Regions from separate parts of the Nonomuraea monospora genome, predicted to be linked through region 2. Evidence: riboswitches for the same ligand, from Rfam matches in the RefSeq annotation. Region 2 holds a riboswitch; the other holds the start of a gene.
What was found. A riboswitch is a leader RNA that binds a small molecule or an ion and turns the genes downstream of it on or off. The one in region 2 is predicted to bind glycine.
Positions count from the first base shown of each region.

Region 1: another riboswitch for glycine. It lies ahead of gcvT (glycine cleavage system aminomethyltransferase GcvT); the one in region 2 lies ahead of gcvP (aminomethyl-transferring glycine dehydrogenase).

Region 1 is NZ_BAAAQX010000003.1:333,065-341,439, reverse strand. Features, by position in the region: gene ABD331_RS08100 (hypothetical protein) at 1-459, opposite strand, end outside; gene ABD331_RS08095 (FadR/GntR family transcriptional regulator) at 508-1,212, opposite strand; gene ABD331_RS08090 (glutamine synthetase family protein) at 1,338-2,708, shown strand; gene ABD331_RS08085 (aldehyde dehydrogenase family protein) at 2,712-4,055, shown strand; gene ABD331_RS08080 (3-oxoacyl-ACP reductase) at 4,064-4,828, shown strand; gene ABD331_RS08075 (gamma-glutamyl-gamma-aminobutyrate hydrolase family protein) at 4,831-5,517, shown strand; glycine riboswitch at 5,570-5,667, shown strand; glycine riboswitch at 5,668-5,764, shown strand; gene gcvT (glycine cleavage system aminomethyltransferase GcvT) at 5,799-6,884, shown strand; gene gcvH (glycine cleavage system protein GcvH) at 6,881-7,270, shown strand; gene ABD331_RS08060 (L-serine ammonia-lyase) at 7,325-8,375, shown strand, end outside.
Region 2 is NZ_BAAAQX010000021.1:59,380-73,912, forward strand. Features, by position in the region: gene menD (2-succinyl-5-enolpyruvyl-6-hydroxy-3-cyclohexene-1-carboxylic-acid synthase) at 1-1,375, opposite strand, end outside; gene ABD331_RS34395 (o-succinylbenzoate synthase) at 1,372-2,265, opposite strand; gene ABD331_RS34400 (AMP-binding protein) at 2,357-3,505, shown strand; gene ABD331_RS34405 (hypothetical protein) at 3,549-3,902, shown strand; gene ABD331_RS34410 (RNA polymerase sigma factor) at 4,080-5,441, shown strand; gene ABD331_RS34415 (hypothetical protein) at 5,520-5,897, opposite strand; gene ABD331_RS34420 (TetR/AcrR family transcriptional regulator C-terminal domain-containing protein) at 6,035-6,595, shown strand; gene ABD331_RS34425 (DUF5999 family protein) at 6,797-6,988, shown strand; gene ABD331_RS34430 (alpha/beta hydrolase family protein) at 7,300-7,890, opposite strand; gene ABD331_RS34435 (hypothetical protein) at 7,972-8,313, shown strand; gene ABD331_RS34440 (tetratricopeptide repeat protein) at 8,341-9,150, opposite strand; gene gcvP (aminomethyl-transferring glycine dehydrogenase) at 9,390-12,218, opposite strand; glycine riboswitch at 12,401-12,497, opposite strand; gene ABD331_RS34450 (MerR family transcriptional regulator) at 12,610-13,230, opposite strand; gene ABD331_RS34455 (bifunctional nuclease family protein) at 13,378-13,848, opposite strand; gene ftsR (transcriptional regulator FtsR) at 13,981-14,533, opposite strand, start outside.

The DNA of each region.
Region 1 (8,375 bases), on a different contig from region 2:
GATCAGCGCGGCGGGGTTGACGGGGGTGCCGTAGTCCCAGGTGAGTGGCCGTAATCCGATGAGGAGCAGGCCGGTCACGGCGACCGCGATGAAGACCGCGTCCACCGAGGTGCGGCCTTCCTCCTCCCAGTACACGTCGTGCAGGTGCAGGATGAGGGCGAACTCGTCGAGCACCAGGGCGGAGCCGACGCCGAAGACGGAGGCGGCGACGGCGGTGCCGGCCTGGGAGCCGGGCGAGACGATGAGCGTGACGCCGCCGACCAGCATCAGCACCACGCCGAACACCACGTGGTGGATGTGCATCTCGCCCACGTTGACGTTGCGGAACCAGCCGACCTTCGCCCTGATGAGGCGGACGTTGATGCGGGTGGCGATGAAGGCGGCGATGAGCATGACGAAGTAGCAGAACAGCGGGAGCCGTCCCGTGGAGACGATGCTTTGCTGAAACCAGTTGCCCATATGACCCTGGTTTCGATGGTACGAGCCGCGCGGATGTTCCCGGCCGTACTAGGACAGGAAGGCCCTTAACAGTGCGGCTGTGCCCTCCAGGTGTTCCACCACCGCCTGGCGGGCCGCGTCGGGGTTCCCGGCGAGGATGGCGTCCACGATGGCCTGGTGCTGCACGGCGGCGTGGTCGAGGTTGACCTGGAGCATCGGGATGGCGTTGAGCAGGTCGCTGACGCGGGAGCGGGCGTCGGCGCAGGTGGTGGCGAGCAGGGTGGAGCCGGTGAGCTCGGCGATGGACAGGTGGAAGGCCGTGTCGAGGCGGCGGTAGTCCTCCAGGCCCGCCTCGTTCAGCTCGGCGAGTCTGCGGGTGAGCGTGGCGCGCTTGTCGTCGGCGAGTTCGGCGGCGGCCAGCACCTGGGCGGCGCCGCACTCCACGGCGAGCCGGAAGGTGAGCGCGTCGGACAGCTCGGCCATGCCCATCTTGTTGACGGCCTGGCGCAGGTCGCCGGCATCCGGGGCGGGCGGCACGTAGGTGACGAACGCTCCGCCGTACCGGCCGCGCCGCACGTCGAGGTAGCCGGCGTCCGACAGCGCCCGGATGGCCTCGCGCAGCGTGACCCGGCTGATGCCGAGCTGGACGGCCAGCTCGCGCTCGGGCGGCAGTTTGTGTCCGGGCGGGACGACGCCCAGCTTGATCGCCTGGAGCAGCCGTTCCACGGTCTCCTCGAAGGCGTTGCCCGCCCTGACAGGGCGCAGCACCGTCATCAAACGCGCCGACTCGTCCAACGTGTCCTCAGGTCTTGACAAGCGATCCCGCCATACTGATCAATGGTCTGAGACTAGCCCAATCAACGGGAAAGCGCCTCAGGCCAGATCGGAGCCGCATGAGCGTGAGCGACCGAGCGAGCACCGGGTTCCTGACCGTCGCCGAGCTGCGCGACGAGGTGGCCTCAGGCCGGATCGACACCGTGTTGCTCGCGATCGCCGACATGCAGGGCCGGTTGCAGGGCAAGAGGCTGTCGGCGCGCTACTTTCTCGAAGAGGTGCTGCATCACGGCTCCGAGGGCTGCAACTACCTGCTGGCGGTGGACGTGGACATGAACACCGTCCCCGGCTACGCCATGTCGTCCTGGGATCGCGGGTACGGCGACTTCGTGATGAAACCGGACCTCGGCACGCTGCGCCGGGTCCCGTGGCACGAGGGGACGGCGATGCTGATGGCCGATCTGGCCTGGGAGGACGGCGGCGACGTGACCGCCTCCCCGCGCCAGGTCCTGCGCAGGCAGCTCGCCCGCCTCGCCGACCGCGGGCTGGCCGCCTACGTCGGCACGGAGCTGGAGTTCGTGGTCTACGACGACAGCTACGAGGACGCGTGGCGGCGCGCGTACCGCGACCTGTCCCCCGCGAACCTGTACAACGTGGACTACTCGCTGCTGGGCACGGCCCGCATCGAGCCGCTGCTGCGGCGCATCAGGCGCGAGATGGAGGGCGCGGGCCTGTACGTCGAGTCGGCCAAGGGCGAGTGCAACCTGGGCCAGCACGAGATCGCCTTCCGCTACGACGAGGCGCTGCGCACCTGCGACAACCACGTCATCTACAAGACCGGCGCCAAGGAGATCGCCGCCCAGGAGGGCCGGTCGATCACGTTCATGGCCAAGCCGAACCAGCGCGAGGGCAACTCCTGCCACATCCACATCTCGCTGCGCAGCCTCGACGGCGACCCGGTGATGGCGGGAGAGGGGCCGTTCGGGCTCTCGCCGCTCGGGGCGCGCTTCGTGGCGGGCCAGCTCGCCTGCATGCGGGAGCTGACCCTCATGTACGCGCCCAACGTCAACTCCTACAAACGGTACGTGCCGGGCAGCTTCGCCCCGACGGCCGTGAAGTGGGGCGTCGACAACCGCACCTGCTCGCTGCGGCTGGTCGGCCACGGCCCCTCGCTGCGGGTGGAGAACCGGGTGCCGGGCGGCGACGTGAACCCGTACCTGGCGGTGGCGGCGCTGGTCGCGGCCGGGCTGCACGGCATCGACGCGGAGCTGCCGCTGGAGGACCCGTACACCGGCAACGCCTACGACTCCGGCGCCGAGACGGTGCCGCACACGCTGCGGGACGCGCTGGCGCTGTTCGAGGCGTCGAAGCTGGCGCGCGAGAGGTTCGGCGACGACGTGGTGGAGCACTACGCGAACAACGCGCGGGTGGAGCTGGCCGCGTTCGACGCGGCGGTGACGGATTGGGAGCTGTTCCGTGGCTTCGAGCGGATGTGACGTATGAAGATCGTCAATCCGGCGACGGAGGAAGTCGTCGCCGACGTCGAGCTCGCCGACGCGGCCGAGGTGGACCGGGCCGTGGAGCGTGCCAGGAAGGCGCAGGCGGCCTGGCGCGAGGTGTCGCCGGGCGACCGGGCGCGGCTGCTGCGCGGGTTCGCCGACCTGGTGGACGAGCACGGCGAGGAGCTGGCCCGGCTGGAGCTGGCCAACGCCGGCCACACGATCGGCAACGCCCGCTGGGAGGCCGGCAACGTCCGTGACGTGCTGCACTTCTACGCCGGCGCCCCCGAGCGCAACCACGGCAAGCAGATCCCGGTGCCCGGCGGCGTGGACCTGACGTTCCAGGAGCCGCTGGGCGTCGTCGGGATCATCGTGCCGTGGAACTTCCCCATGGTGATCATGATGTGGGGCGCCGCCCCCGCTCTGGCGGCGGGCAACACGGTGATCGTGAAGCCCGCCGAGTGGACTCCGCTGACCGCGCTGAGGCTGGCCGAGCTGGCCCTGGCGGCGGGCCTCCCCGAGGGGGTGCTCCAGGTTCTGCCTGGGGCAGGGGAGGTCGCGGGAGCCCGCCTGGTGGAGCATCCCGGCGTGGCCAAGATCGTGTTCACCGGCTCGACCGAGGTGGGCAAGGAGATCGCCGCCAAGGCGGGGCGGCAGGTCAAGCGGCTCACGCTGGAACTGGGCGGCAAGTCCGCAAACATCGTTTTCGCCGACGCGGATCTCGAAAAAGCGGCAAAAACCGCGCCTTATGCGGTGTTCGACAACGCCGGGCAGGACTGCTGCGCCCGCTCCAGGATCCTCGTCCAGGCGAGTGTGTACGACGCGTTCATGGAGCACCTGTCCGAGGCCGTGCGCGGCGTCGTGGTCGGCGACCCCCTCGACGAGGCCACCGAGATGGGCCCCCTGATCAGCGCCGAGCACCTGGAACGCGTCCGCGGCTTCGTCGAGGGCACCCCCTACCTCCAGGCGTCCTGTCCCCAGGGCAAGGGCTACTGGTTCCCGCCGACCGTCCTGACCCCCGAGGTCACCGACCGGGCGTTCACCGAGGAGATCTTCGGCCCCGTGGTGTCGGTGGCCAGGTTCGAGGACGAGGCGCAGGCCGTACGGATCGCCAACGACACCCCCTACGGCCTGAGCGGCTCCATCTGGACCCGCGACGTCGGGCGGGCGCTGCGCGTGGCCAGAGCCGTCGAGGCGGGCGCCCTGTCGGTGAACTCCCACTCCTCGGTCCGCTACTGGACCCCGTTCGGCGGCTTCAAGCAGTCCGGCCTCGGCAGGGAGCTCGGCCCTGACGCGCTGGCGGCGTTCACCGAGACCAAGAACGTCTTCATTTCGACGGAGTGAGTGCACACATGCAGCGGTTGCAGGATCGGGTGGCGGTCATCACCGGCGCGGGCAGCGGGATCGGGCTGGCCACGGCCCGCCGGTTCGCCGACGAAGGCGCCAAGGTGGTCTGCGCGGACATCGACGAGGAGTCGGGCGTCAAGGCCGCCGCCGAGGTGGGCGGCCTGTTCACCAAAGTAGACGTGACGAGCGAGGACGACGTCGTCCGGATGTTCCGGACGGCGTACGACACGTACGGCAGTGTGGACATCGCCTTCAACAACGCGGGCATCTCGCCGCCCGACGACGACTCGATCCTGGAGACGGGCCTCGACGCCTGGCGCCGCGTCCAGGAGGTGAACCTGACCAGCGTCTACCTGTGCTGCAAGCACGTCATCCCGTACATGCGCCGCCAGGGCAAGGGCTCGATCGTCAACACCGCCTCGTTCGTCGCCGTGCTCGGCTCGGCGACCTCGCAGATCTCCTACACCGCCTCCAAGGGCGGGGTGCTGGCGATGACGCGGGAGCTGGGCGTGCAGTTCGCCAGGGAGGGCATCAGGGTCAACGCGCTGTGCCCGGGGCCCGTCAACACGCCGCTGCTGCGGGAGCTGTTCGCCAAGGACCCGGAACGGGCGCAGCGGCGGCTGGTGCACGTGCCCGTGGGCCGCTTCGCCGAGGCGTCGGAGATCGCGGCCGCGGTGGCGTTCCTGGCCAGCGACGACGCCTCGTTCATCACGGGCGCCGAGTTCCTGGTGGACGGCGGCATCTCCAGCGCCTACGTCACGCCGCTGTAGCCATGGGACCCGTCATCGGCATCACCTGCTACGCCGAGACCGCCTCGTTCACGGTCTGGCAGGACACCCGCGCGGCGCTGCTGCCGTACACGTACGTGGAGCAGGTCGTGCGCGCGGGCGGCCAACCGGTCCTGCTGCCCCCGGCGGGTGCGCCCGCCGGGCTGGCCGGCCGCCTGGACGGCCTGATCCTGGCGGGCGGCGGCGACATCGACCCGGCCAGGTACGGCGCGGAGCCGCACGAGCGCAGCGGCTACGTCAGGAAATTTCGGGACGAGGCGGAGTTCGGCCTGCTGGCCGCCGCCCTGGACAGCGACCTGCCCTTCCTGGGCGTCTGCCGCGGCCTCCAGGTGCTCAACGTGGCCCTGGGCGGCACCCTGCACCAGCACCTGCCCGACGTGGTCGGCCACACGGACCACTGCCCTGGGCCCGGCGTCTTCGGGCATCTGCCGGTCACCCCCGTCCCCGGCACCGGCCTGGCCAAGGTGCTGGGCGAGGAGCCGGTACCGGTCCCGCACTACCACCACCAGTCCGTGAACCGGCTCGCCCCGGGCCTGACGGTCACCGCCACTGCCGAGGACGGCACGATCGAGGCCGTGGAAGCCCAGGGAACGTTCACCATGGCCGTCCAGTGGCATCCGGAGGCGGGCGAGGACCACGCGTTGTTCGAGGCGCTCGTGCGAGCCTGCTGAGACGGACGCGACAACAGCCCTGTTACGGCACTAGGCTGACGGACATCACCGTCGAAACCGTGCGGGAGAGCGCCCTGACAGCCGGTCAGGGCCCCTGAAGGAGCAAGCCCTCCCCGCAAACCTCTCAAGGCAAAGGACCGCACGGACGAGGTGTCCTCTGGAAAGCAGGCCCGTGCGGCCTCGCCGAAGGTGAAAGTCCGGCAAAAGTCGGGCGAAGCTCTCAGGCATCGATGACAGAGGGGGAGGATGCTGGCATCCACTCCTGTCCTGAGGTGCGACAAATGTCCCGACCGACACCGCTACGCGACGTTCACGAGAGCCTCGGCGCCACCCTCACCGACTTCGCCGGGTGGCTCATGCCGCTCCGGTACGGCAGCGAGTCCGCGGAGCACCGGGCCGTGCGCGAGGCGGCCGGGCTGTTCGACCTCTCGCACATGGGCGAGATCTTCCTGACCGGTCCGCAGGCGGGCCAGGCGCTCGACTACGCGCTGGTCGGCCACCTGTCGGCGCTGGCGCCCGGCAGGGCCAGGTACACCATGATCGTGAACGAGCGCGGCGGGGTGCTCGACGACCTCATCGTCTACCGGCTCGGCGACGAGGAGTTCATGGTCGTGGCCAACGCCTCCAACTACGAGCGGGTCGCCGCCGAGCTGCGGGAGCGCGCCACCTCCTACGACGCCGAAGTGGACGACCGCTCCGCGCGGTACGCGCTGATCGCCGTGCAGGGCCCGCGCTCGCAGGAGATCCTCGCCACGCTCACCGACGCCGACCTCGACGGGCTGAAGTACTACGCGGGCCTGCCCGGCGTGGTGGACGGCCGGCAGGCGCTGATCGCCCGTACCGGCTACACCGGCGAGGACGGGTTCGAGCTGTTCGTGGCGAACGAGGACGCCGTGCCGCTCTGGCACGCCCTCACCGCGGCCGGGGAGCCGTACGGGATCAAGCCCGCGGGCCTGTCCAGCCGCGACACGCTCAGGCTGGAGGCGGGCATGCCGCTGTACGGCAACGAGCTGAGCGAGCGGCTCACCCCGTTCGACGCGGGGCTGGGCAGGGTGGTGAAATTCGACAAGCCGGGCGACTTCGTCGGCAGGTCGGCGCTCGAGGCGGTCAAGGACGACCCGCCGCGGCGCAGGCTCGTCGGCCTCGTCGCGCGGACCCGCCGGGTGCCGCGCCACGGTTACCCGGTCACCAAGGACGGCGTCGTCGTCGGCGAGGTCACCAGCGGTGCGCCCTCCCAGACCCTGGGAAAGCCCATCGCGATGGCCTACGTCGACACCGGCGCCGATTCAGGCCTGGCTGTGGACATCCGGGGCAGCCATGAACCTATGGACCTGGTTGAGCTGCCCTTTTACAGGAGGAACAAGTGAGCAACATCCCTGACGACCTGAGCTACACCAAGGAGCACGAGTGGGTGGCCGGTCTTGACGACAGCACCACCGTGACGATCGGCGTCACGGCCTTCGCCGCCGAGTCCCTTGGTGACGTCGTCTACGTGCAGCTCCCCGAGGTCGGCACGAGCGTCGAGCAGGGCGACTCCGTCGGCGAGGTGGAGTCGACCAAGTCCGTGAACGAGATCTACTCCCCGGTGGGCGGCGAGATCACCGAGGTGAACCAGTCCGTCGTGGACGACCCTGGCCTCGTCAACAGCGACCCGTACGGCGAGGGCTGGATGTTCAAGGTGCGCGTCGAAGGCGACCCCGAGGACCTGCTCACGCCTGAGGAGTACACCGCTCTCACCTCGGGCGGGTCCTGACCCAACCGCCGGGGCCCCGCGCGGGCCCCGGCCTCTCATGAAGGGCGCACATCAATGGCGATCAGCGTCTTCGACCTCTTCAAGATCGGCATCGGCCCGTCGAGCTCCCACACCGGCGGCCCGATGGCGGCGGCGCACAAGTTCGTCCGCGGCCTGCACGAGGACGGCCTGCTGGAGCGGGTCGCGAGCGTGGAGGCCATCCTGTACGGCTCGCTCGGCCTGACCGGCAAGGGCCACGGCAGCGACAAGGCGGTCCTGCTCGGCCTGTCCGGCGAGAAGCCCGAGCTGGTGGACGTGGACACCGTCGACGCCCGCGTCGCGCAGATGCGCGAGTCCGGCACCGTCAAGCTCTACGGCACCCGCGAGATCCCCTTCGTCATCGGCGAGCACCTCGTCTTCGAACGCAAGATCTCCCTGCCCGAGCACCCCAACGGCATGCGCTTCACCGCCCGCGACGCCTCCGGCGAGCAGCTCCGCGAGAAGGTCTACTTCTCGGTCGGCGGCGGCTTCGTGGTGGACGAGAAGGCCACCGGCGCCGACCGCATCAAGCCCGACGACACCGTGCTGCCCTACCCCTTCACCACCGGCGAGGAGCTGCTCAAGCACTGCTCCAACACCGGGCTGTCGATCTCCGCCCTGATGCTGCAGAACGAGCAGGCGTTCGGCCGCACCGAGCAGGAGATCCGCGATGGCCTGCTCAACCTGTGGCAGGTCATGTCCGAGTGCGTGCGCCGCGGCATCTCCAAGGAGGGCGTGCTGCCGGGCGGCCTCAAGGTCAAGCGCCGGGCCAACCAGCTCCACCGCCGCCTGCAGTCGGAGCCGGCGGAGAAGGACCCGTTGCAGGCCATGGACTGGGTCACGCTGTTCGCCCTGGCCGTCAACGAGGAGAACGCCGCCGGCGGCCGCATCGTCACCGCCCCCACCAACGGCGCCGCCGGCATCATCCCGGCCGTCCTGACCTACTACACCCGCTTCGTCCCGCACGCCGACGACGACGGCGTCATTCGCTTCCTCCTGACGGCGGGCGCGATCGGCGTGCTGTTCAAGGAGAACGCCTCGATCTCCGGCGCCGAGGTCGGCTGCCAGGGCGAGGTCGGCTCGGCCT
Region 2 (14,533 bases):
CGACCACGAGGCAGAGGTCGGGCCGGGGTTCGCGCGGCCCCAGGATGAGCCCGTTCTGATCGTGCAGGAAGGAAAGGTCCCCCAGCAGCGCGTACGACGGCCCGTTGTGCGCCAGCGCCGCCCCCATGGCCGTGGACACGAGCCCGTCGATCCCGGACGCCCCCCGGTTGGCCATCAGCCGGATGCCGCGGCGGGGCCGCATGGCCTGGTCGAGGTCGCGGATGGGCATGGAGGAGCCGCAGAACAGCAGGGCCCCGTTGGGCAGGGCGTCCACGAGGTCTCTGGCCAGGCGCGGCTCGCTCGTGCCGGACAGGTCGAGGACCTCGTCCATGGCGGCGCGCGCGGCCAGGTCGGCCTGGCGCCAGGCGTGCAGCCAGGAGTCGTCGCCGGAGGCGACGGGGATCTCGACGGCCTGCGCGACCTGGGTGGCGGAGCGGGTGGGGTCGGGCCAGCGGTCGAGGTCGGGGGCGACGACGATGTGCTCGCCGGCCCGCCGCAGCCACGACAGCAGCGGCCTGGACAGCCCGGGGCGGCCCAGGGTGACGACCACGTCGGGCCGGTGGGCGTCGGCGAACTCGGGGGTGCCCAGCAGGTAGTGGTAGGTGGAGATGGCGTGGTCGCCGTAGCGGGCGCCGCCGTTCGGCTCGGACAGGACGGGCCAGCCGGCCATGCCGGCGGCGGCCACGTAGCGGCGGACGTTGGCGGCGCCGTCGCCGACGACGAGCACGCCGCGCCTGGTGGGCGGGATGTGCAGGGCGATCGGCGGGGGTGCGACGCGGGCGCGCACCCAGGGGCCGCCCGCGCCGAGGTCGAGCGGCTCGCACCAGGAGGTGTCGCCGTCGGGGATGAGCGGCTCCCTGAAGGCGAGGTTGAGGTGCACGGGGCCGGGGTTGCCGGCGCCGGAGGCGCGCTGGTAGGCGCGGCAGGCCAGGGAGCGCCAGTAGGCCACCTGGCCGGGCCGCTCCTCGGGCACGCCGACCTCGGCGAACCAGCGGGTGGCGGCGCCGTACAGCTTGATCTGGTCGATCGTCTGGTTGGCGCCGGTGCCGCGCAGCTCGGGCGGGCGGTCGGCGGTGAGCACGAGCAGCGGTACGCCGGACTCGCTCGCCTCGATGACGGCCGGGTGGAAGTTCGCGGTGGCGGTGCCGGAGGAGCAGATCAGCGCGACGGGCCGTTCTGAGCGCTTGGCCAGGCCGAGCGCGAGGAACGACGCGGAGCGCTCGTCCACGCGCACGTGCAGCCGCACCCGGGACTCGGCGTGCAGGGCGAGCGCGAGCGGGGCGGAGCGGGAGCCGGGGGCGAGCACCACGTCGGTCAGGCCGCAGCGCACCAGCTCGTCGACCAGTACGGTGGCCAGCGCGGTAGCGGGGTTCAACGTGACGCCTCCTGCATCCGGCGAAGCCACTGGGGAGATTCGATCTCGTAAGCCGACAACTGATGGACATCAACTCCGGGCCGCCGGACGGCCAGGCGGCCGTCCACGGGCGCCAGCGGGTCGGCGACGACGTCGCCCGACAGCAGCGACACCGTGCCGAGCCCGCACGCGTAGGGCAGCGCGGGCAGCGCCGCGGCCAGCGCTAACCCGGCGGCCAGCCCCACGGACGTCTCCACGGCGCTGGACACGACGGCGGGCAGCCCGCACGCCTCGACCACGCGCAGCGCCGCGCGCACCCCGCCGAGCGGCTGGACCTTGACCACGGCGATGTCGGCGGCCTCGGCCGCCCGGACCCGCAGCGGGTCTTCGGCCCTGCGGATGGACTCGTCGGCGGCGATCGGCACGTCGCAGGCCCGCCGCACCGCGGCGAGCTCGTCGAGGGTGGCGCAGGGCTGCTCGGCGTACTCCAGGTCGTAGCGGTCGAGGCGCTTGAGCCGGCGTACGGCCTCATCGACCTGCCAGGCGCCGTTGGCGTCGACGCGCAGCCGCCCGGAGGGGCCGAGCGCGTCGCGGACGGCCTCCACCCTGGCGAGGTCCTCGTCGAAGGTCTGCCCCGGCTCGGCCACCTTGACCTTGGCCGTGCCGCAGCCGGAGCGGCGCACGAGGTCGTGGGCCTGCTCGGGGTCGACGGCCGGCACGGTGGCGTTGACGGGGACGCTGTCGCGCACCGGCTCAGGCCAGCCCTCGAACGCCGCCTCGCGGGCGCAGGCCAGCCAGCGGGCGCTCTCGCGCGGGCCGTACTCGGGGAACGGCGAGAACTCGCCCCACCCCGCCGGGCCGTGCAGCAGCACCCCTTCCCTGACGGTCTGTCCGCGGAAACGCGTGCGCATGGGGATCCTGAAGACCACGGGAGCCCTGGGAGAACGCGTCACGACCCTCCCCTGCGCCGCTGTCCGACCTGTCGCCATTAACCTTACGAGCATGTGGAGGAACCCGTCGCATCCGGACCGTCCGCTGCATGCCATTGTGCAGCCTCCGGGACCTGCCCTGTTCACGGCGGTGCGCGACGCCCTGTCCGGCGACGGGCCCGCCGTCCTCCCGCTGTCCCCCGGCCACGCGGAGCCCGCGCTGGCCGCCCTGCGTCCCACGCGTCTCGACGGCGTCCCGCGCGACGGCGGCGAGGGCGTCCCCGGCGAGGTGGCGGTGGTGATCGCCACCAGCGGCAGCACCGGCGCCCCCAAGGGGGTGATGCTGTCCGCCGCCGCCCTGCGCGCCTCGGCGGCGGCCTCGCTGCGCCGGGTGGAGGCGGCGGAGGGTGAGCGCTGGCTGTGCTGCCTGCCCGTCTCGCACGTGTCCGGCCTCCAGGTCCTGGTACGCGCGCTGCTGTCGGGCAGCGAGCCGATCATCCACGCCGCGTTCGACCCCGGGGCGGTGCTGCGTTCGGGCGCCGATCACGTCTCGCTCGTGCCCACGCAGCTTCACCGGCTGGTCGAGGCGGGGGCGGACCTGTCGGTGTTCAGGACGATCGTGCTGGGCGGCGCCGCGGCCCGTCCCGGCCTGCTGGAACGCGCCAGGGCGCGGGGCGCGCGGATCGTGACGACGTACGGGTCGAGCGAGACGAGCGGCGGCTGCGTCTACGACGGCAGGCCGCTGCAGGACGTGGACGTCAAGATCGGCGAGGACGGCCTGATCAGGATCGCGGGCCCGGTGCTGTTCTCCGGTTACCGCTTCGGCGTGCCCGCCGGCCCGTTCGACGGCGGCTGGTTCGTCACCTCCGACCTGGGCGAGCTGCGCGAAGGGCGGCTGCGCGTGCTGGGCAGGGCCGACGACGTGATCAACACGGGCGGCGAGAAGGTCGTGGCCGGCGCCGTGACGGACGTGTTGTGCGCCCACCCGGAGATCGCCGACGCGGCGGTGATCGGCACGCCGGATCCCGAATGGGGCGAGCTGGTCACCGCCATCGTCGTCCCCGCCAACCCCGACACACCCCTCACGCTTTCGCAATTGAGGGCGTATTGCCGCGATAGGCTTCCCCCTCATGCCGCCCCGCGCGAGCTGCGGTTCGTCTCCCGGCTGCCGCTGCTCCCGAACGGCAAGACCGATCTGATGCGGCTGAGGACAGGAACCTGACGAGTTGCGGCTGCGTCAAATTGGGGAGAAGGAGGGAGCCTTCATGGACCAGACCCGCAAGATGTGGGCATCCGCGGTCGTCGTCGGCGTCATCGTCGTCGGGGGCGCCTCAGTCGCGGCGGCCGCCTCGGCGGGCAAGCTCAACCAGGTCGCGAGGGAGACCCGGGCCGTGGTGGAGAAGGCGCCGCCGTCCGGTGAGCCGACCCCTGACATCGTGGTGTCCACCGAGGTCAACCCCGACCCCCGCGAGGTCATCGAGTACTGGACGGACGAGCGCATGGAGGGCGCCGAGCCCATGCCGATGCCCGAGGTGACGCCCGGCCAGTTCGAGGTCGGCACCGGTGACGTCGAGGTCCGCCCCGGAGACGCCGGGCAGACGGACGGGCAGCCGGAATAGACCGAGCCCTGGGGCGGTTTCGCATATGGGGCGATCCGCCCCTTTTTCCTCCCGCAGGGGCGTACGGGAACAAATGACGGCGATTGGCGTTATTGATACTGGTGCGCCGTGCGGACGCGAAACCGCCCCACCACAACCTGCCTGATCGCTTCCACTCCGTACGGAGGAGGTGTCCTCATGCCCAGAACCGCCGTGGCGACCCCACCCGCAACTCTCGACCAACTGATTGAACGAGGGCGAGACCAGGGTCACCTTTCTCTGGCCGAGCTGCGTGACGCGTTCGCCGAGGCCGGCATCAGCCCCTCTGAAGGCCGCACGATACTGCGCGAGCTGTCAGAGGCCGGCGTGAGCCTGGCCGCCGAAGGTGAGCCGTCTCTCGGCACCACCGCCTCGAAGAAGACCCAGAGAAAGTCGCCCACCGCCAAGAAGACGACCTCGCGGGCAAAGACTACCGGCCGCAAGCCCGCCGAGGCAAAAACTTCCGCGACCGCCCGGACGACCGCCGCCGGCAAGGCCGTGACGCCGTCCGAGACCAAGCCGGAACACGAGGAGGACGTGCCCGACGACCTCGTCATGAGCGAGGACGCCGAGCTCGAGAGCGAGCCGCTCGACCTGGACGACACGCAGTCCGTCATGGGCGACTCGGTGCACACCTACCTCAAGTCCATCGGCCGCCGCACCCTGCTCACCGCCGCCCAGGAGGTCGAGCTGGCCAGGCGGATCGAGGCCGGCCTGTACGCCGAGTACAAGCTGGAGACCCACCCCGACCTGTCGCCCGCCGCGCAGGAGGACCTGCACCTGGTGGTCGAGGACGGCCGGCAGGCCAAGGACCACATGCTGGAGGCCAACCTGCGGCTCGTGGTCTCGGTCGCCAAGAAGTACACCGACCGCGGGATGTCGCTGCTGGACGTCGTCCAGGAGGGCAACCTGGGCCTCATCAGGGCCGTGGAGAAGTTCGACTACACCAAGGGCTTCAAGTTCTCCACCTACGCCATGTGGTGGATCCGGCAGGCCATACAGCGCGGCTTCGCCGACTCGGCCCGCACGATCCGGCTGCCCGTGCACGTGCTGGAGATGCTCTCCAAGCTGTCACGGGTCGAGCGCGACATGCACCAGCGGCTGGGCCGCGAGCCCACGCCCGAGGAACTGGCCGTCGAGCTGGACAAGACGCCGGACCAGATCGAGGAGCTGCTGCGCACCAGCCGCCAGCCGATCTCGCTGAACGCGACCATCGGCGAGGACGGGGAGACCACGATCGGCGACCTCATCGAGGACGTCGACTCCCCCGAGGCGTCCGAGATCGTCGACCGCCAGCTCCTGGGCGACCAGCTCCGTGGCGTGCTCGACAACCTGTCGCCGCGCGAGTCGAAGATCATGGCGCTGCGGTTCGGGCTGGTCGACGGCAAGCCGCACACGCTGGACGAGATCGGCAAGCACCTGGGGCTGACCCGGGAGCGGATCCGGCAGCTCGAGAAGGAGTCGCTGTCCAAGCTGCGGCACCCGAGCAACACCCGGCCGCTGCTCGACTGGGCGAGCTGACACGAGAACCCCGGCATGAGGATGCCGGGGTTCTTCCGTACGGGGTGGCCGCCGGTGCTTCCGCTCCTGACCAGCCGCTCAGGCGGTGGCGGGCAGCGGACGCGGAATCCGGGGGATCCCCCACATCCGGTTGTCCTCGCGCAGCGTGCGCAGCCGCTCCACCTCGGACGTCCACATGGCCCCGGCGGGCGTCGCCTTGGCCTTGCGCCGCGCGATCCGGTCGTCGTAGGCCTTCACGCCGAACGTGGCCCGCTGCCCCGCCTCGGCGGCCCTGAGCGCCTCCGTCAGGGCGTGGTCGAACGCCCGCCCCGCGGCCAGCAGCTCCAGCTCGTCGGCCGCGCCGGCCCGCAGGTCACGCACGATCTGCTCGGCCTGCCTGGCCTTCTCGAGGAGGTCGGGGAAGCTCTTGGAGATCTCCTGGTCCGCGTGGTAGCGGACCTCTGCCTCCCGGCTCACCCGCGGACGGAAAAACGCCATCGACCCGGCCCTTTCAAACGCTGTCGGTACTGGTTCAACCGCCTAGCGTACGCCGTCCCGCGACACGGGCGGAAATCGCCCCGGAGCGAGCGCCTTTACATAGTAAGATGATCACCATGCCCGCCAAGCGACCGCCCGTGCCCCTGTCCCGCGAGCGCATCATCGAGGCCGCGCTCCACATCGCCGACAGCCAGGGCCTGCGCCGGCTCACCATGCGCAGGCTGGGCGACGCCCTCCAGGTGGAGGCGATGGCCATCTACCACCACCTGCCGCGCGGCAAGGAGGCGCTGATGGACGCCCTGGCCGAGCACGTCACGGCCGTGCACGTCGAGCAGGGCCCCTCCTGGCAGGAGACGGCCAAGGCGTGGTGCAGGGCCAGCAGGGAGCTGCTGCGCGACCATCCCGGCGTGCTGGCGCTGGCGCTCACCAAACCGCCCAAGGGCGCCACGGCCCTCGCCATCAGGGAGCAGGTCGAGCAGCTCTCCGACGGGGGCCTGGGGGACGCCCCTGAGGCCGTACGGGCGTTGCGGGCCTTCGTGTTCGGCAGCGTCGCGGTCGAGGTCCAGCAGTCGGGCTGGGCCGACCCGGAGGTCGATGAATGGGTCAGGCGGGACGAAAGAGCCGATGTGGACTTCGAGCGCGGACTCGACGCTCTTCTCAAGGGATTGCAAACGTGATGCGCGTGTCGCGCTTGGACCGTTATCCTGCATAAGGCACGCTGTGTCGAAGGTCACACGATCCGGGGATCCTCCTGTAACAGTCCGAAAGGGCTATGTCGGAACGAGTGACGTACGTAACACACTTGCCAGCACAACTACCCGAGCAGGCTCCCGCCCCTCCACAACGGGAGCATCCCACGAGATATCGGAGGCACGCCGATGTGCCCGCACGACCCGGCCTGTCCGGATGCCGAGGCGCCAGACCGCGAGGCGGCACGCACCCTCGCCTGCCACCCCGAGCAGGGGTGGAGTTTGCTCTGCAACGGAGTCGTCCTGTTCGAGGACACCGGTGAGCTGCTGCCCAGCGGCACCGTCATCGCTCCGCACCGGCCCGTGGTCGGGGCCGCCTGACCGACAGGGCGAGCACCCTCGCCCGGCCCGGCCGCGCGCCTTCCGCCCGGCCCTGTACACAGCGCTCTCGCCCCGGCCTCACCACCCGCGCTCTCGCCGCGTACCGCGCGAGCAGCCCTCGTCAGGCGGAGGGCGAGAAGCCACACAGCGTCACCTCGCCACGCGGAGGGCGGAATCTCCCGCCCCGCATCCCGCGAGAAGCCCCGGCACGCACCGGGCGTGCAGCCCTCGCCGCCGGCGCCCGCCTTGGACGCCCCGCCCTCGCGGCCGGCCGCTCTCCGTAGCGGAAGCCGCCGGACCGGTGGCGACGGCTACGCGTAACGCATGATCCATTCGGCGACGATCCCGCCCACCTTGGCAGGTTCGCGCTTGAGATCGTGATTCTCCCCCGGCAACACCACCAGCCGCGCCGCGTCCGCCGCGTCCGGGATCCCGAACGGATCACGATCCCCGTTCACCACCAGCACGTCCACCCCGGCACCGCGCAGCTCCTCCGCCCGCGACCGCTCGGGCCGCCCCGGCGGGTGCAGCGGAAAGGCCAGCGCCACCACGGCCGCCGCGCCGACCGCCTTGGCCGTGCGGCACGCCACCCGCGCCCCGTTGCTCCGCCCGCCCTGCACCAGCGGCAACCCGGGCCGATCGGCGCGCAGCTCGCGCAGGACGATCTCCCAGGCCTCGTCCTGCTTGACCGGCGAGCCGGGCGCCCGCGCCCCCGCCAGCCTGAACGCCTGCGTCACCCTGGCCACGCTGGCCCCGGCCACGAGGGCGGCGTCGCGCACGGCCAGCAGGTCGGGAGCGTCCACTCCCCCGGCCGAGCCGTGGGTCAGCACCAGCAGCAGCCGCGGGTCCGCGGCCTCGTCGATCTCCACCAGCGCCGGCCCTCGCGGCGTCGTCACCTGCATGGCAGCACCGTACCTGGGGAGGAGTGGCCGTTAGCCCTCAGGGCGGATGACGGCGTGCCGTGCGGCGGGGATGATTTCCTCATGCCAGACAAACGCCTCCGGGATGATCTGCAGGCCACGCTCGACGCGCGCCGCGATCTGGGCCCGGAGTACGAAACCGCGCTGATCGACTCGTTCGTGGAGCGTCTCGACGTCACGATCGCCGCGCGCGTCCGGGCCGAGCTGGATCACGCCGGCCCGGTGCGGGCCAAGCGCCGCCACCCGAGCGCGCCCATGGTGCCGATCGTGCTGGGCTCGCTGGGCATCGGCGTGCCGCTGACGGCCATCGCGGCCAGCGCCGGGAGTGAAGGGCTGCTGGTGGCGTGGCTGGCGATCGTGGTGATCAACGTGGCCGCCGCCGTGGCGATCATGCGCAGGTCCTGATCCCGGACGCGGCAAGCAAGCGGAGGCTCAGGCGTCGCGGTGGTAGCGCAGCCGCACCTCGGCGGCCAGCGTCTCGTCCTCGTGCTCCAGCCCGTACGACCACACCCGGTCGGCGTCCTCGGCGCGCCCGCGCAGCGGCAGCGTGCGGGCGAGCAGCTCGATGGCCAGCGCCCCCGTCTGGGAGTCGGCCCCGCCCTCGACGCTCTCGGCGAACTCGGCGCAGGCCAGCTCCAGATGCGCGATGCCGAGCTGCACCCGCAGCCCCGGCACCTCGTCGCCGGGGGCGAAGTCCAGCGCGTCCAGCAGCACCTCGGCCGCCGCTCCCGGCTCGCCGTGCTCCAGCATCAGCTCGGCCAGCTCAGCCGCGGCGTGCGCGCCGAGGCGTTCCTCGCCGTTCTCCGCGCCGGTGTCGATGGCGGCGCGGAACTCCTTCTCCGCCTCGTCGAGCTGCTCGCCCCTGACGGCCAGACGGCCCAGCGCGAGGTGGGCCAGCGGCACGTACGCGGCGGTGCCGACCCCCAGCACGGCCTGCCAGGCGGCTCTGGCCTGCTCGTCGCGGCCCTCGCGTTCGAAGCCCTGGGCGAGGTGGCAGGCGGCCTGGGCGGCGTACTCGGGGTGGCCGGTGGCCAGCGCCGTCCTGGCGGCGGCCCTGGCGCCCTCGGCGTCGCCGCGCTGTTCGAGCACCACGGCCAGGCCCACCGCGGCCTGCGCCCTGTCGGGCCCCTCGGGGTCGGCGGCCAGCTCGCCCAGGATGCGGGCGGCGGCGGCGAGGTCGCCGCGTTCGGCCAGCCTGCGGGCGGTGTCGAGGGGCGGGGTCTCCAGATCTGAGGACGTCAAGAGAGCTCCTTGTGGCGACGGTCGCACCGAGCCTAACGACTAACGGCGATCATGTCTGCTCACTTGACGCCGAAGGACTGGCGGCACCCGGGATCCCGCCCAGGAAAGGCGCGGTGCGCGGTCCGGGACCTGCTCGAACGCGTTCCCGGACAAGCCCGGCGAAGCGGGGCGCGCAGTCCGCGCCCCGCGCGTGTCGGGCCGCGCCTCAAGGGCGAGCCCTCAGGAGGCCGGTCGGGGGATCAGTCCTCGTACGCCTCAAGGGGCGGGCAGGAGCACACCAGGTTGCGGTCGCCGTAGGCCTGGTCGATGCGGCGCACCGGCACCCAGTACTTGTTCTCCCGCAGCGACGGCAGCGGGTAGGCGGCCTCGGAGCGCGCGTACGGGTGCGGCCACTCGTCGGCGCTGACGGACTCGGCCGTGTGCGGCGCGTTGCGCAGCGGGTTGTCTGTCTTGTCGTACTCGCCGGAGGCCACCTTGGCGATCTCGCCGCGGATGGCGACCATGGCGTCGACGAACCGGTCGAGCTCGTTCAGGTCCTCGCTCTCGGTCGGCTCGATCATCAGGGTGCCGGCCACGGGGAACGACATGGTCGGCGCGTGGAAGCCGTAGTCGATGAGGCGCTTGGCCACGTCGTCCACGGTGACGCCGGTCTCCTTGGTGATCTGCCGCAGGTCGACGATGCACTCGTGCGCCACCAGGCCGCCGCGGCCCGTGTAGAGCACCGGGTAGTGCGGGGCGAGCCGCCTGGCCAGGTAGTTGGCCGACAGGATGGCCTGCTCGGTGGCGGCGGTGAGGCCCTCCGCGCCCATCATCCTGACGTACGCCCACGAGATCGGCAGGATGCCCGCCGAGCCGTAGGGGGCCGCGGAGACGGGGCCGACGGGGGTGCCGTTGTGCAGCGGGTGACCGGGCAGGTAGGCGGCCAGGTGGGCGCGGACGGCGACCGGGCCGACGCCGGGGCCGCCGCCGCCGTGCGGGATGCAGAACGTCTTGTGCAGGTTGAGGTGCGAGACGTCGGCGCCGAACTCTCCCGGCTTGGCCAGCCCGACCAGCGCGTTGAGGTTGGCGCCGTCGACGTACACCTGGCCGCCGGCGTCGTGCACCTTGGCGCACACCTCGGTGATCGTCTCCTCGTACACGCCGTGCGTGGACGGGTACGTCACCATGATCGCCGACAGCGCGTCACGGTGCTTCTCGATCTTGGCGTCGAGGTCGGCCAGGTCCACGTTGCCGTCGTCGTCGCAGGCCACGACCACGACGCGCATGCCGGCCATGACGGCGCTGGCGGCGTTCGTGCCGTGCGCGGAGGACGGGATGAGGCACACGTCGCGCTCGCCCTGCCCGTTGGCGCGGTGGTAGGCGCGGATGGCCAGCAGCCCGGCGAACTCGCCCTGGGAGCCGGCGTTCGGCTGGATGGAGACGGCGTCGTAGCCGGTCACCTCGGCCAGCCAGCCCTCCAGCGTGCCGATCAGCTCGCGGTAGCCCTCGGCCTGGTCGTCGGGCGCGTACGGGTGCACGGCGGCGAACTCGGGCCAGGTGATGGGCTCCATCTCGGTGGTCGCGTTCAGCTTCATCGTGCAGGAGCCGAGCGGGATCATCGAGCGGTCCAGCGCGATGTCCTTGTCCTGCAGCCTGCGCAGGTAGCGGAGCATCGCGGTCTCGGAGCGGTGGCTGTGGAAGACCGGGTGGGTCAGGTACGGGCTCTCGCGCAGCAGGCCGTCGGGCAGCGCGTCGGGGGCGTCCTCGGGGGCGAGGCCGGCGCTGACGCCGAACGCCGCCCACACCCCGGCCAGCTCGGCGGCGCCGGTCTTCTCGTCGCAGGCGACGGAGACGTGGTCGTCGTCCACCCGCCAGAGGTTGACGCCCCGCTCGGCGGCGGCGGCCACGACGGCGGCGGCCCTGCCGGGCACGCGGGCCAGCACGGTGTCGAAGAACTCGCCGTGCACGACCTCCACGCCGCCGCCGCGCAGCCCCTCGGCCAGGGCGGTGGCGTGGCGGTGCACGCGGTGCGCGATGCCGCGCAGGCCCTCGGGGCCGTGGTAGACGGCGTACATGCTCGCGATGACGGCGAGCAGCACCTGGGCGGTGCAGATGTTGCTGGTGGCCTTCTCGCGGCGGATGTGCTGCTCGCGGGTCTGCAGGGCCAGGCGGTAGGCGGGGTCGCCGTCGGCGTCCACGGACACGCCGACGAGGCGGCCGGGAAGCTGCCGCTGCAGGCCCTCGCGTACGGACATGTAGGCGGCGTGCGGCCCGCCGAACCCGAACGGCACCCCGAAGCGCTGCGAGGAGCCGATGGCGATGTCGGCGCCCAGCTCGCCGGGCGCGGCGACCAGCGTCAGGGCGAGCAGGTCGGCGGCGGCCACGACGAGCGCGCCGGCCTCGTGCGCGGCGGCGGCCACGGCGCGGAAGTCACGCAGCCGGCCGGACGCGCCGGGGTACTGCACGAGCAGGCCGAAGCACTCGGGCAGCTCGCCCTCCAGGTCGTGCTCCACGAGCGTGATGCCGAGCGGCTCGGCCCTGGTGGCCAGCACCGCCTTGGTCTGCGGCAGCGCGTCGGCGTCCACCACGAACACGTCGCTCTTCGACTTGCCCGCCCTGCGGGCCAGCGTCATGGCCTCGGCCGCGGCGGTGCCCTCGTCCAGCAGCGACGCGCCGGAGACGGCCAGGCCGGTGAGGTCGGAGACGACCGTCTGGAAGTTCAGCAGCGCCTCCAGGCGGCCCTGCGAGATCTCCGGCTGGTACGGCGTGTAGGCGGTGTACCAGCCCGGGTTCTCCAGCAGGTTGCGGCGGATGACGCCGGGCGTGACGGTGTCGTAGTAGCCGAGGCCGATCATGGAGGTGAGCACGCGGTTGCGCCCGGCCAGGGCGCGCAGCTCGGCGATGGCCTCGGCCTCGCCGATCGCGGCGGGCAGCTTGAGCTTGTCCTTGGCCCTGATCGCCTCGGGGACGGCCACCGCCACCAGGTCCGCGACGGATTCGAAGCCCACGGCCTCGAGCATGCGCTGCTGGTCGGGCTCAGAGGGGCCGATGTGCCTGGACGAGAACGGCGGAGCTGACAGATCGGTCATGGGGTGTGCCTCCCGAGGCGTATGGAGACCGGCGCCAGGGCGCGGACGAGTGCCGGATCTCCCCCTCTGTCAGCGCGGCCCCGCGATGTGCGGCGGCGCCACGACCTGAGAGCTTCACCCCCGGTGGGGCTTGCACCGTCGGTGAGGCGCGCCTGGCGGGTGCGCCTGCTTTCCAGAGTTGCCTCACCCGAGCGGTACTGGATGCCTGAGAGATTCCGGGGAGGGTTGCTCCTTCGGCGCCCCGGAACCAGTGCCCGGGGACTCTCCCGCACGGGGTCGTCAGCCTTGCTGTCCTAGATTACTACGCCGGGCCCGGATGACGGCTCACCGGACCGCTTCCGGCCACCGGCGCACCGCAGGAGCGCACGGACGAAGTACAGCTCGGGGAAGGTCAGCCGGTGCGGCGCGCGCGGCGCCTGCGGGCCAGCTCGTCAGCGGGATGGTCGGCCGGGACGGTGTCCTCGACCGCCGCGCGTTCCCCCGGCAGCTCCGCGAGCGACCCCTCGACTTCCCGCCAGACCCGGCCGAGCGCGATGCCGAACACGCCCTGGCCGCCTTGGAGCAGATCGATCACCTCGTCGGCGGAGGTGCACTCGTACACGCTCACGCCGTCGCTCATCAGCGTGATCTGCGCGAGGTCGGCGACCCCGCGGTCACGCAGGTGCTGCACCGCCGTACGGATCTGCTGCAGCGACACCCCGGTGTCGAGGAGCCGCTTGACGACCTTGAGCACCAGGATGTCGCGGAAGCTGTAGAGCCGCTGGGAGCCCGACCCGTGCGCCGCCCTTATCGTGGGCTCAACCAGGCCCGTGCGCGCCCAGTAGTCGAGCTGCCTGTAGGTGATGCCGGCCGCGGCGCAGGCCGTCGGCCCGCGGTATCCGATGTCGCCCGGCAGCGCCGTCGGCTGCTCGTCGAAGAGCAGACCCTGCTCCCCGGCACGCTGCCGCGCGCTCTCGCGCCGCACCGGATCTTCCTGGCCGGCCGTCTTTCCCTCGCCGCTGCTGACCGCCACGCGGACCTCCGGCTTTCTCTCATCCCGTGGCCTGATCTGGGGGTTCATAAAGGGCGACCACGGGTTTCACTTGCACCGTAGGACCGTGACCATGCTCAGTCAACGATCCGGCTCGGCGCGTCGTGAAGCGTAAATGCACTGAAATACCTACCCCGCCCTGCCGAAGTCTTCGGGAGTGATCGTGTCAAGGAACTCCCTGAACTTCTCCACCTCGTCCTCCTGGTCGTCCGGGATGATCACTCCGGCCTCCTGGACGACCTCCTCACTGGCGAAGATGCGGGCCCCGGTGCGCAGGGCGAGCGCGATCGAGTCGGAGGGACGGGCGCTCACCTCCACGCCGTTGGAGAACACCAGATCGGCGAAGAAGATGCCGTCGCGCAGAGCGACGATGTTGACGGCGCGCAGGCCGACGCCCAGCGCGCTCAGCACGTCACGGAAGAGATCATGGGTGAGCGGCCGCGGCGGAGGCTCCTCCGCCTGTGCCAGCGCGATGGCCGTGGCCTCGGTCATGCCAATCCATATAGGAAGGAACCGCTCCCCGTGTGCCTCCTTGAGCAAGACGATCGGCTGATTAGTGGGCATTTCTACTCGAACGCCCACGACCTCCATCTGCAACACGGGCTGCTCCGTATTCCTGACCGGTCACCCGGCACAGCTCTTCGATCATCGCTTCTGCTGACTTGGCTTCGCAATTCAACGTAACACCCGGGGGGCCTGGAATGTGCCTCCGCCTCCCAGCTCGCTACGGTCTCAACGTCCCAGGACCGATCGGACACCCGTGCGCACAAGGGATGCGTGCAGGTCGAGCAGCAGAGTGGACAGCTCTCTGGCGACCTCGTCGGCCTCGCCGATGGCTCCCGGGCGGCGCCGTTTGAGTATGGGCGCGACCGTCTGCTCGACGAGCCCGGCCTCCCGCTCGGCCGCCGCCTTTACCGCCCGCAGATGGCGGGCGTGCAGGCCGAAACGGGCCAGGGCGCCCACGGTGCGGGCCACCTTGAGCGCCTCCTCGTCGTAACGCCTGGCCACCGGCGCCAGCAGGCCGTAGTCCTCCAGCTCGGCGAGGGTCTCCTCGTCGATCGCGGCGGCCTCCAGCAGCTCGGCCCTGCTGAGCCTGATCTCCTGCGTCTGCTGCAGGGCGCGCGGGCGGCCGAAGCTCTCGGCCATCCTGTCCTTGATCACCCGCAGCGGCAGGTAGTGGTCACGCTGCTCGGTGAGGATGAAGCGGAGCTGCTCGACGTGCAGGTGCGTGAACTTGCGGTAGCCGGACGGGCTGCGCTCGGGCTCGATCAGGCCCTCGCCCTCC